2 regions of the Sphingomonas sp. 22176 genome follow, and region 1 is predicted to be linked to the other one. Evidence: predicted binding sites of a transcription regulator. Region 1 holds the regulator's gene; the other holds the start of a gene.
What was found. The regulator LexA, encoded in region 1, represses DNA repair genes until DNA is damaged. The targets are predictions, from matches to a motif close to GTTCCNCNCTTGTTCT.

Region 1 (7,319 bases):
CGATACCGGGCATTCGTCGATCCGGTCATCGGATGGATACGGCGCAGAAGGCGTTCGACGGGGAGCAAACGGCTGGGAAGTGCATCGAGCTTCAGTGGGCCGAGGTGTCCGCGGAGACGTTCGTCTTGGTGTGGACGTTCGTCTGATTGACGATGCCCTGCACGATCCGGCCTTGTTGGACATTCGCAAGCTGATTGCCGGCGCCGTTGTAGAGTCCGCGCAGATAGCCGCGATCGAAGACCGTCATTTCCGCCGGAGGCGACCCGGCCGTATCGAAGAGCGAAAGGATTGTGTCGCGACCGATAGCCCGCCGCGGCCGAATGACTGCGAGTGCGCGCATCACCGCATAATCGGCGATCTGGTTCGTCGTTCTGCCGACAACGGCCGACCGCTCGACCAGCACTATCGCGTTGACGATGTCCATCCGGACATCGGAAACCAGACGAGAGCCCTCGTTGAGCGGCACCTGCACCATCCGTATGTTGTTCCACGCACGTACCGGCCCTGGCTGGCGGGAGAGATCGTGAAGATCGGCAGGCTTGCGCGTGCCAAACAGCACAGCGCGATCGTGCTCCAGTCGTTTCAGCGTGGCCTCGACGCCGTTGACGAACAATATTGCGACATTGGGGTGGCATCCGGCGCCAGCGAGCCGGAGGCCGGCCTGTTCCGCATCCGCCGCAAGCCGATCGCCGATCTGCTCGAGCGTGGCCTGCGCAAGGCCGGAGGTGATGAAGCAGACGGGCTCGTTGAACCGGGCCAGTGGGTCGTCCGGTGCGACATTTGGGGTGATGGCGCGGCTGAGCGATCGCACGGTCTCCGGGTCGGGCGCCTGCCTGCCCATGACGATGATCGGATCCTGCTTGGCCGCCCCTGCGGGAGGCGCGGCAGTCGTGTCCGGCATGTCCTGCTCGGCCGTTATCGCGCCCGGCATCGCTTGCGACGAGGGCGAAGTGGAGGGCAGGCTCTGCTGCGCGGCCACCCCGCCTGGCAGGAGAAGAGCCATGAACCTGCCAACCAACCACGCACGCATTGAATCCCTCCCCGATCCTGAACACAAGGCAATCATGTGACAAGCGCGCTCATTCGGGAACAGAAACCGTGATGATGCTGCCCCTCGGTCTCGCGCTCGCCTGCAAAAAGCATATCGGTTGCTTGGCTCAGGGCTCAGTATTGCCGCTGTAGTCCAGCAAGGCGCTGAACGCGCATCTGATCAGGGCGGTAGCGTTGCGCGGTGTAGTCGCGATTGGCCGGGTCAAGCTGGACCGTCGAGCCTTCCTTGCAGAATACTTCAGCGGACCTCGGCATCGTCGGTCCGTGCGGCGACGATCTCCCCGTCCCGCGCGGTCTCGGTGCGGCGGATCAGCGCATGATCGCCGTCGAGATTGCCGGCTTCGCCCCTCCAGTCGCCCGCGACTTCGAACACATAATGCTCGCCCCACCGAGCAGCGGGATTTCGACTATGTCGTTGGCCGAACAAGGCAGCCAGGCGGGGGCGACGATGGTGCTCAACGGGCTTGGCGTCTTGGCGGCAGACGTTCTGGGCGTGCGGAATCGGGCTGGGCAATCGGCGCCACCGAAGGCCCGCACAAGCACAAGGCCGTTGCCCATGAATGCCCGATGGATAACTCGACGGGATCGGCTGTCCGATGCGTGATGACCCGATGATCGCGCCGTTAGCAGCGTCAGTGTTCGGCAGACGGCGGGGGATCCGCTTGTTGCTCCTTGAGGACGCGCTGGACGATCAACCCGCGCGTGCTCCATGCAAAGGCATTGGCCTGTCCGGCGTAGAGGCCGCGCAGATAGCCGCGGTCGAAGGCGGTGAGTTCGCCTGGCACGCGATTGGCATTCCCGTCGAATAGGGAGAGGATCGTCTCCGTCGGCCCGCTGGCGCGGGGGCGGGCGCCGCCCAGGGTGCGCATCGCCAGATAATCGGCGATCTGGTTGCTGGTTTTGCCAATCACGGCCGAGCGCTCGACCAGAACGATCGACGCCAGCATGTCGTTGCGGGTGGGCGAGACCAGCCTGGAGGCAATCGGGACGTTCAAAAAGCCGCCCTTGTTGATGTGCTCGCCATCGCGGCTGAGGACCTCGCTGTTGCTCCACGCACGCACGGGACCGGTCTCGCCGACGATGGTGCGAATCTCCGACGGCGTACGATCCCCGAAGATCCACCATTTGCGTCGCACGAGGGTGTCGACCCCCGCCGATACGCCGTCGGTGAAGACGACGAGGATGTTGGGCGTGCATCCATCGCCCGCGAGTTTCAGCCCTGCCTGTTCGGCATCTGCCGCCAGGCGGTAGCCGATCATCTCGAGGACGGAGCGCTCTAGCCCGACGCTGCCAAAGCAGACGGCGTCATGAAAGCGTGCCAGCGGTGCGTCGTTGGGGCTGGGCGGCGTGATCGCATGCACCAGCGCGCTGATTTCCTTCCTGGAAGCAGGCTTGCGTCCGGTGACGACGATGGGATCGGTGGGGCCGGCAGGCGCCTTGCGGCCTTGTGCGGGGTCGGGCGTATCCGGTGCGACCGGCGATGCCGGCGGCTGCGTCGCACCCTGAGGAGGGGAGGCGCTCTGCTGCGCTATAGCCACGCCGGGAAACAGCAGGCCCGCCGCCGCCACCAGAAGATGTCCACGCATACGTCCGCGCTCCATAACTTCTTATGTGCAGACCGTGCCATAAATATCGGGGGCGTAGAAGTAGTATTGGAGGCGTAGAAGTAAAACCACGCGATCGACGGCCAAAGTGCGCGAGGCTGGACGGACAGGGAATGGACGAAGCGCAAGGCGAAGCGCTACTGGTGCCTCGTGTCGCCTCGTCCTCGCCCAACCCATCAGTAGCGGCGCAGCAATCCGGCCAACCGGCCCTGCACCCGCACTTGATCGGGGCGGTAGCGCTGCGGGCTATAGTCGCGATTGGCCGGATCGAGCCGGACCATCGCGCCTTCCTTGCGGAAATACTTCAACGTCGCCTCGGCATCGTCGATCAGTGCGACGACGATCTCGCCGTCCCGCGCGGTCTCGGTGCGGCGGATCAGCGCAAAGTCGCCGTCGAGAATGCCGGCTTCGACCATCGAGTCGCCCGCGACTTCGAGCGCATAATGCTCGCCCGCGCCGAGCAGCGCGGCGGGCACCGGCAACATGGTCGAGCCTTCGAGCGCCTCGATCGGGGTGCCGGCGGCGATGCGGCCGTGCAGCGGGATCTCCACCACGTCATTGGCCGGGGCAGGCAGCGAGGCTGGCGCAGCGGTGGTGCTCGCGGGCTTGGGCGCCTTGGCGGCCGGTTTGCGCTCGCCGCGTTCGGGCATGCGCAGCACTTCCAGCGCGCGGGCGCGGTTGGGCAGGCGGCGGATGAACTCGCGTTCCTCCAGCGCGCTGATCAGGCGGTGCACGCCCGATTTCGACTTGAGATCGAGCGCCTCCTTCATTTCCTCGAACGAGGGCGATACGCCCGTCTCGGCAAGACGGTCGGAAATGAAGCAGATCAGCTCGTGCTGCTTGCGCGTGAGCATCCAATCCTCCGGGGTCCAGAACAGACTGGGAACGTTTATGCAATGTTCCGGGGTGCTGTCAAGCGATGTCGAGGATTTCCACCGAGCCGGAGCTATTTGCAGGCGGCGCATGGGGTTCGCGCACGATCAGGCAGGTGCTGCGGGCTAGCGTGCGGAGCATCGAACTGTCCTGGATCGCCGAGGCATGGACGCGCCCGTCGATCAGCACGGCGCGCAGGTAATCGGTGCGCGGGCCATTGGCCGGCAGCGTCTCGCCGAGGATCGCCGTGCGCCCTCGCGGGAATGGGTCGGCGGCGCCGGAACAATGCGCGATCAAGGGCTTGGCGAAGAGCAGCGCGGTGACGAACACCGACACCGGATTGCCCGGCAAGCCCAGCACGACCATGTCGCCGCGCGTGCCGGCCATCATCGGCTTGCCCGGGCGGAGGGCGATCCGCCAGAAGTCGATCGTCGCGCCGGCGGCTTCGAGCGCGGGCCGGACGAGGTCGTGATCGCCCACCGATGCGCCGCCGCTGGTGATCAGCAGATCGGCCTCGACGGTGGCGAAGGCATGGGTGAGGGCCCCCAGATCGTCGGGCAGGATGCCGAGATCGACGATCTCGACCGGCAGATCGGCGAGCTGCGCGGCGAGCATGGTGCGGTTCGATTCGGGAAGCTGGGCTGGGCCGACAGGCGTACCCGGCGTCACCAGTTCGTCGCCGGTCGCGGCGATCGCGACGCGGACCTTGCGGCGGACGGGCAGCGCCGCATGGCCGCCGATCGCCGCCAGCGCGATCCGCGCGGGCGTGAGCCGCTCGCCCGCCGCGATCAGCGCGTCGCCCTCCGCGAAGTCGAGCCCCCGGCGGCGGGTGTTGCGGCCGAGATAGGGCGGGCCTTCGCCAGCGAGACTTAGCCGATCGCCGTCGCGCGCGGCCTCTTCCTGGACGAGCACCGTGTCCGAGCCCGCTGGCATCGGCGCGCCGGTGAAGATCCGCACCGTTTCTCCCGGCGCAATCGTGCCTGCGAAGCCCGAGCCCGCCGCACTTTCACCGATCACGGTCCACGGCCCGGGCAGGTCGGCGAAGCGGATCGCATAGCCGTCCATCGCCGAAAGATCGGTCTCCGGCTGGGTGCGGCGGGCGACCACCGGCTGGGCGGCCCAGCGGCCGACGGCGTCCGCGAGCGGAACCGTCTCGACAGGCGTGGGGCCGGCGAGCGCGAGCAGCCGCGCCTGGGCCTCGGCGATGGGAAGAAGTGCCATGCCGCTCGATTGGGCGCGGGCGCGCGGCGATGCAAGCGGCTTCAGCCGGTGCGGCGGCTCGCGGTGAGCAGGCGCAGGTCGCTGTCGCGCAGCGGCATGCGGAATTCGGCGAGCGTCCGGCCTTGCCGCGCCCGCACCACGCGCGCTGGGCCGCCGCCGATCTCGGGCAGCGCTACCCAAATCGAAGCGCCGGGGGCGAAGGCCTGGCGCGCCTCGAACTCGACCTGCAGGGCGGTGAGCGCATGGATCCGGCAATTCCACCAGCCCACGCCCTCACGTACCCTTCCGGGCAGGTCCAGGCGGAGCGCCAGCTTGTCCTGCAGCAGCCCGTCGATGTCGCTCCCGCCGGCTTGTGGGGCGGGTGCCTGCTGGATGCCGCGAAGCCAGGGGAACAGGGTCTGCCAGCCCAGCTCCTCGGTGAAGACGATGCCGGCGGTCTCGCCCGCGATCCAGCGCACCGTACCTTCCAGCGGGCGCAGCCCGTCGAAGGTCAGCTGCACCGCCTCGTCGACGCCAAGCCCCCGCGCCTCGACGCCGACCCCGCCTTGCGAGATGTCGCGGGTGCGCAGCTGCTCGACCTCGCCGCCGCGATGCACGCCGACGGTGTGGCGCAGCTCGATGCGCGGCAGGCGGCGGCGCTCGGCGGTGGCGCGGGCGAGGTTGCGCGCGACCATCCCCAGCACGTCCACCGGCGCGTCGAAGGTGAGCCCCGCCTCGGCGCCGTCCGACCAGAGCGTGCGCCCGATCAGCGGCTCAGCGGTCCCGAGGTGCAGCCGGACCGGCACCGCTTCGGCCAGCGCGTGCTCGACGCGCAGCCGGGCGCCGGCCCGGCCGATCCAGTGGATGCCGCAGTCGAGCAGTTCGCCGCCCCAGGCGAGTTGGCCTGCATCGAGCCCGTCCGCCGCCGCGGCGCTGGGCGCGCGCGGTGCGGGCAGGTCGTGCGTCAGGCTGAAGATCGTCGCGGACGTTCGCCCCGTATCCATGCTGTCGTTCCGTCCCAAGGGGAACAGCATGCGCGCCGGGCCCTGAAACCGCGGTTAAGCGGCAGGGTTGCGAAAAGCCTAACGCAGGGGCTCAGGCGTCGCGCAGCCCCACGCCCATGGCGGCGCGCGCCTGCTCGGATTCCGAGGAGACGACCGGATAGGCGCAATAGTCCGCCGCATAATAGGCGCTGGGCCGGTGGTTGCCCGACCAGCCGACGCCGCCGAACGGCGCGGCCGAAGAGGCACCGTTGGTCGGCTTGTTCCAGTTGACGATGCCCGCGCGGATGTTCGCCCAGAACTGGTCGTAGAGCCGCGGGTCCTGGCTCACCAGGCTGGCGGACAGGCCGTAGCGGGTGTCGTTCGCTTCGGCGATCGCGTCCTCGAAGCTCGTCTTGCGGAACACCTGGAGGATCGGGCCGAACAGCTCGACATCCACCTTCTCGCGCGCCTCGGTCATGTCGACCACGCCGGGGGTGAGGAAGGGGCGGTTCTCGATCAGCCGCTCCATGTGGCGCAGCGGGCGGCCGCCCATGGTGGAGAGCGTCAGGAAACTTTCGGTGAGCATGTCGGCGGTGTTGTTGTCGATCACCGGGCCCATGAAGGGCTGGGGATCGGCGTGCGGCTCGCCGATGATCAGGCGGCCAATCAGCTTGTTGAGCTCGGCCATCAGCGGCTCGAACAGTTTCTCGTCGACGATCAGCCGGCGCGCGGCGGTGCAGCGCTGGCCGGCGGTGGTGAAGGCGGACTGCACCACCAGCACTGCGGCCGAGTAGAGGTCCGGCGTATTCCAGACGAGGATCGGGTTGTTGCCGCCCATCTCCAGCGCGAGGATCTTCTCCGGCCGCGCGGCGAACTGTCGGTTGAGCGCGATGCCGGTGTTCGCCGAGCCGGTGAAGAGGAGCCCGTCGATATCGGGATGGCTGGCCAGCGCCTTGCCCTGGTCCGGCCCGCCGATCAGCAGGCGGATACAGCCTTCGGGGATGCCCGCGGCATGGAAGCACTCGACGAGAAAGGCGCCGCTGGCGGGCGTCTTTTCGGAAGGCTTGAATACCACCGCATTGCCGGCGAGCAGCGCAGGCACGATGTGGCCGTTCGGCAGATGCGCCGGGAAGTTATAGGGACCGAGCACCGCGAGCACGCCGTGCGGCTTGTGCCGCAGCGCGAGGCGGGTGTTCATCGGCGCTTCGATCCGGCGCTGGCCGGTACGCTCCGAATAGCTGGTGACCGAGATGTCGACCTTGGCGATCACCGTCTCGACCTCGGTGCGTGCTTCCCAGATCGGCTTGCCCGTCTCTCGGGCGAGCAGGTCGGTAAAGGCATCGGCGCGTTGTCGCACGACATTGGCGAAGCGGCGCAGCGCCTCGATCCGCACGGCGAGCGGGCGCGCGGCCCAAGCGGCCCAGCTGGCGCGGGCAATGGCAACTTCGGTGTCTGCGTCCCCGATCGGGTGGCGCCACAGCACGGCGCCGGTTGCGGGTTCGGTCGAAAGGAGTTCCTGGTCCGGCATGGGCCTTCTGTATTTCTGGTTCGTTGCCCCTGTTACGATCGCTTTGCCCGATTTCGCGGCGCTAGGCCAGAGCCTCGCCCA
Region 2 (7,319 bases), on a different contig from region 1:
GCAGCCGATCAGCACGGTGGAGGCGCCCATCAGCATCAGCGAGGCGACCAGGGTCGACTTGCGCCCGAGCCGGTCGCCGAAATGGCCGAACACCAGCCCGCCCAGCGGTCGCGCGAAGAAGGCGACGCTGAAACTGGCATAGGCCGCGACCTGCTGCAGCCACGGCTCCTGCGCGGGGAAGAACAGCGGGCCGAACACCAGCGCCGTCGCCGTCGCGTAGATATAGAAATCGTAGAACTCGACCGACGTCCCCACCAGGCTCGCGAACAGGATGCGGCGGTGGGAGGCGGGCGTGGCGGCATGGGCCATGTGCGATCCTCCGGCCGCCTCCCTCGGGCCAGTCATCGCGCGGGTCAAGTCGCGTTCAGCGGAGCGACAGTTTCGGCACGATATCGAAACCCCGCACTCGCTGCACCGGAAATAGGGAGTCGGATATGCGCGAATCGCCCATCAAGCGTCTGGTCTATGCGGCCGTCTTCAGCCTGCTCGCGGGCGTGCTGGTCGCCGCCTACAACCCCGTCGATCATGTGAAGGCGGATCTCCGCGCCGATACCACCGGCGTGCGGGCCAGCCTGCACCTCGCCGCGCACGATCTGCTGCGCGGCTGATGCGAGAAGGGCGGGACCCTCGTCCCGCCCTTCCGATCAGTGGATGCCGAAGAGGCGGATGCCGGTGAGCATCAGCCAGTAGAGCCCGCCCGAGAGCAGCATCGCGGCCGGCAGCGTCATCAGCCAAGCCAGCGCCATGTTGCCGATCGTCCGCGCCTGCAGCCCGGCGCCACTCCCCACCGACGCACCGGCCACGCCGGACGACAGGATATGGGTGGTCGAAACCGGCACGCCGAGATGATCGGCCCCCATGATCGTTGCCGCCGCGACGATCTCGGCGGCGGCGCCCATGCCATAGGTCATGTGCTGCTTGCCGATCTTCTCACCGACGGTGACGACGATGCGCTTCCAGCCGATCATCGTGCCCAGGCCCAGCGCCAGCGCTACGACGATCTTCACCCAGAGCGGAATATAGCGCGTGCCGCTCTCCAGCCCGTCCTGATAGGCCTTTACCGCCTTCAGCTCCTCGGGCTTGAACCCTTCCGGCTTCTTGGTGGCGAGCTTGGTCGTGTCGAGCACGAGATACATGTCGTTGCGCACGTTTGAGCTGGCGCGCGCCGGCACCTTGCTCAGCGAGCCATAGCCGGCGACCTGCTCGGTCAAGGACTGGGACAGCGCCTCGAGTGCGGCATAGACCTTCGCCCCCTCCGCCTTGCGGTGCTGGAGCGCGTCGGTCAGCGTGACACGCGCCTCGGCCGGGGTCAGCACCACGCCGCCGCTGCGAGGGACGAACACGGCATTGGCGGCCTGTGAGGTCTGGACGAAGGCAGCGGTGGCGCTCGTCGGCAGCGTGCGGTTGAGCGCATAGGCGGTTGGGGCGCAGCCGATCAGGATCAGCATGATCAGCCCCATGCCCTTCTGGCCGTCATTCGAGCCATGGAAGAAAGAGACGGCGGTGCAGGTCCCGATCAGCAGCGCACGGATGCCGTGCGGCGGCGGCGCATCGCCTTCGGGTGCCCGGAACAGCGTCTTCCGCTTGGACAGCGCGACGCGCATCACCACGATGAGCAGCAGCGCGCAGGCGAAGCCCATCAGCGGGCTCCAGAAGAGCGCCGAAAACACCTTGGCCGCCTGGCTCCAGTCGACGCCGGCGGTGCCGCCGCGCGAGCCGCTAAGGATCAGCTGGTTGGCGAAGCCGACGCCCAGCACCGATCCGATCAGCGCATGGCTGGAGGAATTGGGCAGGCCGACATACCAGGTCGCCAGGTTCCAGAGGACGGCGGCGAGCAGCAGCGCGAAGATCATCGCGAAACCACCAACCGAGCCGACGTTGAGGATCAGGTCCACCGGCAGCAGCGTGACGATCGCATAGGCGACCGCGCCGCTCGACGTCATCACGCCCAGGAAGTTGAAGAAACCCGACCATACCACCGCCAGCTGCGCCGGCATCGAGTTGGTGTAGATCACCGTCGCTACCGCATTGGCGGTATCGTGGAAGCCGTTGACGAACTCGAATCCCAGCGCGATCAGCAGCGCGAGCCCCAGAAACGCGAATACGCCCAGTGCGAGCTGCTCGCCCGCCTCGCGGGTGTCGACGACGATGCTCCATCCGGCAAAGGCCAGACCGCCCACCAGAATGGCGACGAACAGGAGCTTGGCTAGAGGATGGGTTTTATCGGTGAATCGGGGACTTCGCGGCAATTCTGCCGACGAAGCCTGGTCCATTGCTAGCGTCGCCATGATATTAGCGCCTTTGGGGATGGCATGTGACGGGGTGATGACAAAGCGTGGGACACACGGGCCTGCTCAGCGCAGGCATTCGGTGTGCCGGATACGCACCACCTTGCCGCTTTGATCCCGCTCCTCCTGACGGCCGGGCACGCAGCCGGGGTCGCGCTTCTGCGGGGCGCGCCACGCGACCACTGCTGCAACGATAGCGAGCGTCAGCACCGCTGCTAGCCGGACCTTCGTCCGGCGAGAGGAAAACCAGTTTGCCATGGGTCTATCTGGCGCCGCCCATAAGCGCCGCATTGCGCCAGAGCAATCCACCGTGCGGCGCGCTGCGATGGAATGTAGGTTAATGACGACGCATCTGCCGCGCGCCGTTCAAAAGTCGAGCTGGGCGAACACCCGCGGACCCGAAGGCGCGCCGTCGCCGGCCACGCGCACCATCCAGGCAAAGCCGAGCTCCAGCCCGGAACGCGCGCTGCGATAGGTTACGCTGGGCCCGACATACTGCTGCGCGGCGGGTGCCGCATCCGCGTCACCGCCCAACCGTGCGGCGCGTCCCGACACCTCGATCCCGTACCAGAACGGGGCGGGCCCATGCTGGATCGAGGCGACATAGGCGAGGTTGGTCCCCGCCTCGCCATCCTCGCGGCGGTGGCGGAGCATCATATTGGCCTGGAGCCACCAGCGCGCGCTGCGGGACTCGGCGATCGCGCGCAGCTCGGCGCCGGCATAGCGGCCGGCCCGGTCCACCGAGACCTGCCCCATCAGTCCGAGCCCGAATGGCCGGTCCTCCGGCTCGACGAGGCGGACCAGGGCGACCGCGGACAAGCCATCCAGCTGGAGATGGCCGTCCACCGCTTCGACCTCGGCGCCGACGCCCAACGCCCAGTGGCGGCCCACGCCGCGGCCAGTCTCGAGCTCATGGCTGTCGGCGCCGCCATAGGCACCCGAATATTGCAGCTGCCATTCGCCGGCTTCGGGTTCGAGCTGCTCGATTTGCTCGGGGCCGTTCTGCGCATGTGCGGCAAGCGGCACGGCCAGCGCGGCGATCGCCCACGCCCACCGGCGCATCATGCGCGATCCACCTCGGCCGGTTCGTCGCCGCGATCCTCGGCGGCGTGCGGCGCGGGATCGGCGACGGCCTTGGGACGACCGTAGTAGAAGCCCTGCGCCTGTTCGCAGCCCATCTCCCGCAGCGCGTCGGCGGCGCCCAGCGTCTCCACCCCTTCGGCGGTAACCGGCATGCCAAGTGCCCGTCCCAGGCCCGCCACCGCGCGCACGATCTTGCGGCTCTCCGCCGAGTCCATCGTGCGGACGAAGGAGCTGTCGATCTTGAGATGGTTGAAGCGCAGCTGGCGCAGATGCGACAGGCTCGAATAGCCCTTGCCGAAATCGTCGAGCGCAATACGGATCCCGGTGCGCTGGAGAGAGCGGAACAGCTCGCTCACCGCGTCGATATCCTCGATGATCGCATTTTCGGTCACCTCGACGATCAGCCGCCCCGGCGCGAAGCCGGTTTCGCTGAGCACCGCGAGCAGCCGCGCCGACAGCCAGGGATCCTTGAGCTGGATCGGCGAAATGTTGATCGACAGCGTCGTGTCGGGCGCCCAGCCGCGCGCGGCGATGCAGGCCTGGTGGAGGAGCCGCACCGAGAGGAGATCGATCAGTCCGAGATCCTCGGCGATCGGGATGAATTCGTCGGGCGCGATCATGCCCCGGGTCGGGTGCTGCCAGCGGGCCAGCGCCTCGTAGCCGACTACCCTGCCATCGGCGAGTGCCATCACCGGCTGGTAATAGGGCAGCACCTCCCCTCGCTCGATCGCGCCGCGCAGATCGGCCTCCAGCGCGGCCCGGGCGCGCAGCCGCGCGTCCATCTCGGTCTGGAAGAAACGGCAGGTGCCCCGCCCCGCCCGCTTCGCCTCGTACATCGCGACATCGGCGGCGCGGAGCAGGTCGTCGGCGTCGAGCGCGTGGTTGGGGCTTCGCGCGATGCCGATCGTCGCGCCGATCTCGATCCGGCGATCGCCGACCTGATAGGGCGTGCTGAGGCTGCGGATGATCCGCGTCGCCAGTCTTTTGGCGGTATCGCTGCCGTCGCCATGGGCCAGCGCCAGCACGAACTCGTCGCCGCCGATGCGCGCGAGCAAGCCGCCGCGCGCCAGCTTGACCAGCCGCTCGGAGACCTGGACGAGCACGGCGTCGCCGGTCTCATGGCCATGGACGTCGTTGACCGGCTTGAAGTGATCGAGATCGATACAGAAAAGGCTGCACTGCGTGCTTTCGTCGGCGGCGCGCTCGATTAGCTGAGGCAGTTCATCCTGCAGCACACGCCGGTTGGCGAGCCCGGTCAACGGATCGTGGCGGGCTAGCTGATTGGCGCGCGCCTCGGCGGCTTCGCGCTGGTCTATCTCGCGAACGAGGTCGCCGGCGCGACGCACCGCCAGCACGATGAAACCGATACCCGAAAGCGCGAAGGTAAAGAAATATTCGTCCAGCTGCCACGCTTCGTGCGCTTCCATGAAGGCGAGCAGCCGTTCGAACATGTTGATGTGGTCACAGACCATCGCGACCAGCGCGGCGATACCCAGCATCACCGCGGCCTCGATCGGCCGGATGACGTGGTGGCGAGTCTTCTTCGGCGGGCGGCGCATGCTCTCTCCGTGGCCCAAAGGGCCTGCTTCATTGTAGCGAAGATATGAAGGCTGCAGCTTCCGTAGCGTTACGGATGCACGCGGCCTTTCGGGTGCTTGCCCCGCGCGGCGACGTTCCCTAGTTGTTCACGCATGTCGCTTGCCCCCTCTCCCCAGGACGCCCCCTATCTCCAGGGCCTGAACGAACCCCAGCGCGAGGCCGTGCTCACCACCGAAGGCCCGGTACTGGTGCTGGCCGGCGCGGGCACCGGCAAGACCGCGGCGCTTACCGCGCGGCTGGCGCACCTGCTGTGGACGCGAAAGGCCTATCCATCCGAAATCCTGTCCGTCACCTTCACCAACAAGGCGGCGCGCGAGATGCGCGAGCGTGTAGGCCGGCTGGTCGGCGATGCGGTGGAGGGCATGCCGTGGCTCGGCACCTTCCACGCGATCGGCGCAAAGATGCTCCGCCGGCATGCGGAACTGGTGGGATTGCAGAGCAACTTCACCATCCTCGACACCGACGACCAGCTGCGCTTGCTCAAGCAGCTGATCATCGCCAACGATCTCGACGAGAAGCGCTGGCCCGCGCGCCAGCTCGCCGGGCTGATCGACGGGTGGAAGAACCGCGGCATGATCCCCGCCGATCTCGATGCCGGTGAGTCCGAAAGCTACGCCAACGGCCGCGGCCAATCGCTCTACGCCCAGTATCAGGAGCGGCTTCGGCTACTGAACGCGTGCGATTTCGGCGATCTTCTCCTCCACATGCTCACCATTCTTAAGACGAATCGTGAGGTTCTGGAGCAATATCAGAAGCGCTTCCGCTACATCATGGTGGATGAGTATCAGGATACCAACTCAGTCCAGTATCTCTGGCTGCGGCTGCTGGCGCAGGAGCGCAAAAACATCTGCTGCGTCGGCGACGACGACCAGTCGATCTACAGCTGGCGCGGCGCGCAAGTGGAAAATATCCTGAAGTTCGAGAAGGACTTCCCCGGCGCCGTTGTGATCAAGTTGGAGCAGAATTACCGCTCCACGCCGCACATTCTGGGCGCCGCGTCGGGGGTGATCGCCAACAATGGCGGGCGCCTCGGCAAGACGCTGTGGACCGAGGTGGATGTCGGCGAGAAGGTGAAGGTGCTCGGCGTATGGGACGGGCCTGAGGAAGCCCGCCGCGTCGGCGAGGAGATCGAGGGGCTGCAGCGCGGCGGGCTCAGCCTCGACGCGACCGCGATCCTCGTCCGCGCACAGCACCAGACCCGCGAGTTCGAAGACCGGTTCATCGCGATCGGCCTGCCCTACCGCATCATCGGCGGCTTCCGCTTCTACGAGCGCCAGGAAATCCGGGACGCGCTCGCCTATCTGCGGGTCGTAGCACAACCGGCGGACGACCTCGCCTTCGAGCGTATCGTCAACGTGCCCAAGCGCGGGCTGGGCGACAAGGCACTGGCCAAGGTCCATCAGTTCGCACGGTCGCAGGGCCTGCCGCTGACCACCGCGGCGGCGCGCATCCTCGACACCGACGAGCTGACCCCGCAGGCGCGACGTTCGCTCGGCAATCTGATCGGCGACATGGCGCGCTGGCGGAGCATGGGCGACGACCTCCAGCATCCCGATCTCGCCCGCATCATCCTCGACGAGAGCGGCTATACCGCGATGTGGCAGGCCGATCGCACCGCCGAGGCGGCAGGGCGGCTGGAGAACCTCAACGAACTCGTCCGCGCGATGGAGGAATATGAGAGCCTCTCGGCCTTCCTCGAGCATGTCAGCCTGGTAATGGACAACGAGGCCTCGGCGGAGGAGGCCAAGGTCACCATCATGACGATCCATGCCGCCAAGGGCCTGGAGTTCGACACCGTTTTCCTCGCCGGCTGGGAGGAAGGGATCTTCCCCTCGCAGCGCGCGCTCGACGAAGGCGGGCTCGCCAGCCTGGAGGAAGAGCGCCGGCTCGCCTATGTCGCGATCACCCGGGCGCGGCAGCGGTCGATTATCCTCCACGCGGCCAATCGCCGCATCTACGGCCAGTGGACGTCCAGCCTGCCCAGCCGTTTCGTCGGCGAGCTGCCGCCCGAGCATGTCGAGTCGGAAACGACCATGACCGGCGGCGAGAGCCTGTGGCGGGCGAACTGGAGCGAGCGGAGCGACCCCTTCGCCGATGTCGCGCGCGGCGCCGGGCGCGGGCCCGGCTGGCAGCGTGCGGCGGGTGTGGACACCAAGAACCCGGGCGGCGGCTTCACCGCGCGCACCTTCACCCGCGACCAGCCGCGCGTGCTGGAAAGCCGCGCCTCTGCTGTGAGCTTTGGCGCCAAGCCGCGCGGCGACCTGTCGCTCGGCATGCGGGTGTTCCACCAGAAGTTCGGCTACGGCGTGATCGCGGAGATCGAGGGCAACAAGCTCGAGATCGATTTTG

Region 2: the regulator LexA is predicted to act here: its motif matches at 5,044-5,059, upstream of ACTJKY_RS15055 (ATP-dependent helicase).

Annotation. Positions count from the first base shown of each region.
Region 1 covers NZ_JBQEPL010000003.1:243,477-250,795, forward strand. Annotated here, with positions in the region: gene ACTJKY_RS13085 (hypothetical protein) at 92-1,003, opposite strand; gene ACTJKY_RS13090 (LexA family protein) at 1,289-1,423, opposite strand; gene ACTJKY_RS13095 (hypothetical protein) at 1,683-2,651, opposite strand; gene lexA (transcriptional repressor LexA) at 2,831-3,508, opposite strand; gene ACTJKY_RS13105 (molybdopterin molybdotransferase MoeA) at 3,567-4,748, opposite strand; gene ACTJKY_RS13110 (PilZ domain-containing protein) at 4,790-5,731, opposite strand; gene astD (succinylglutamate-semialdehyde dehydrogenase) at 5,823-7,238, opposite strand; gene ACTJKY_RS13120 (protein adenylyltransferase SelO family protein) at 7,300-7,319, opposite strand, start outside.
Region 2 covers NZ_JBQEPL010000004.1:103,288-110,606, forward strand. Annotated here, with positions in the region: gene ACTJKY_RS15025 (MFS transporter) at 1-309, opposite strand, end outside; gene ACTJKY_RS15030 (hypothetical protein) at 435-608, shown strand; gene ACTJKY_RS15035 (inorganic phosphate transporter) at 645-2,288, opposite strand; gene ACTJKY_RS15040 (hypothetical protein) at 2,355-2,498, opposite strand; gene ACTJKY_RS15045 (hypothetical protein) at 2,655-3,353, opposite strand; gene ACTJKY_RS15050 (putative bifunctional diguanylate cyclase/phosphodiesterase) at 3,350-4,930, opposite strand; gene ACTJKY_RS15055 (ATP-dependent helicase) at 5,063-7,319, shown strand, end outside.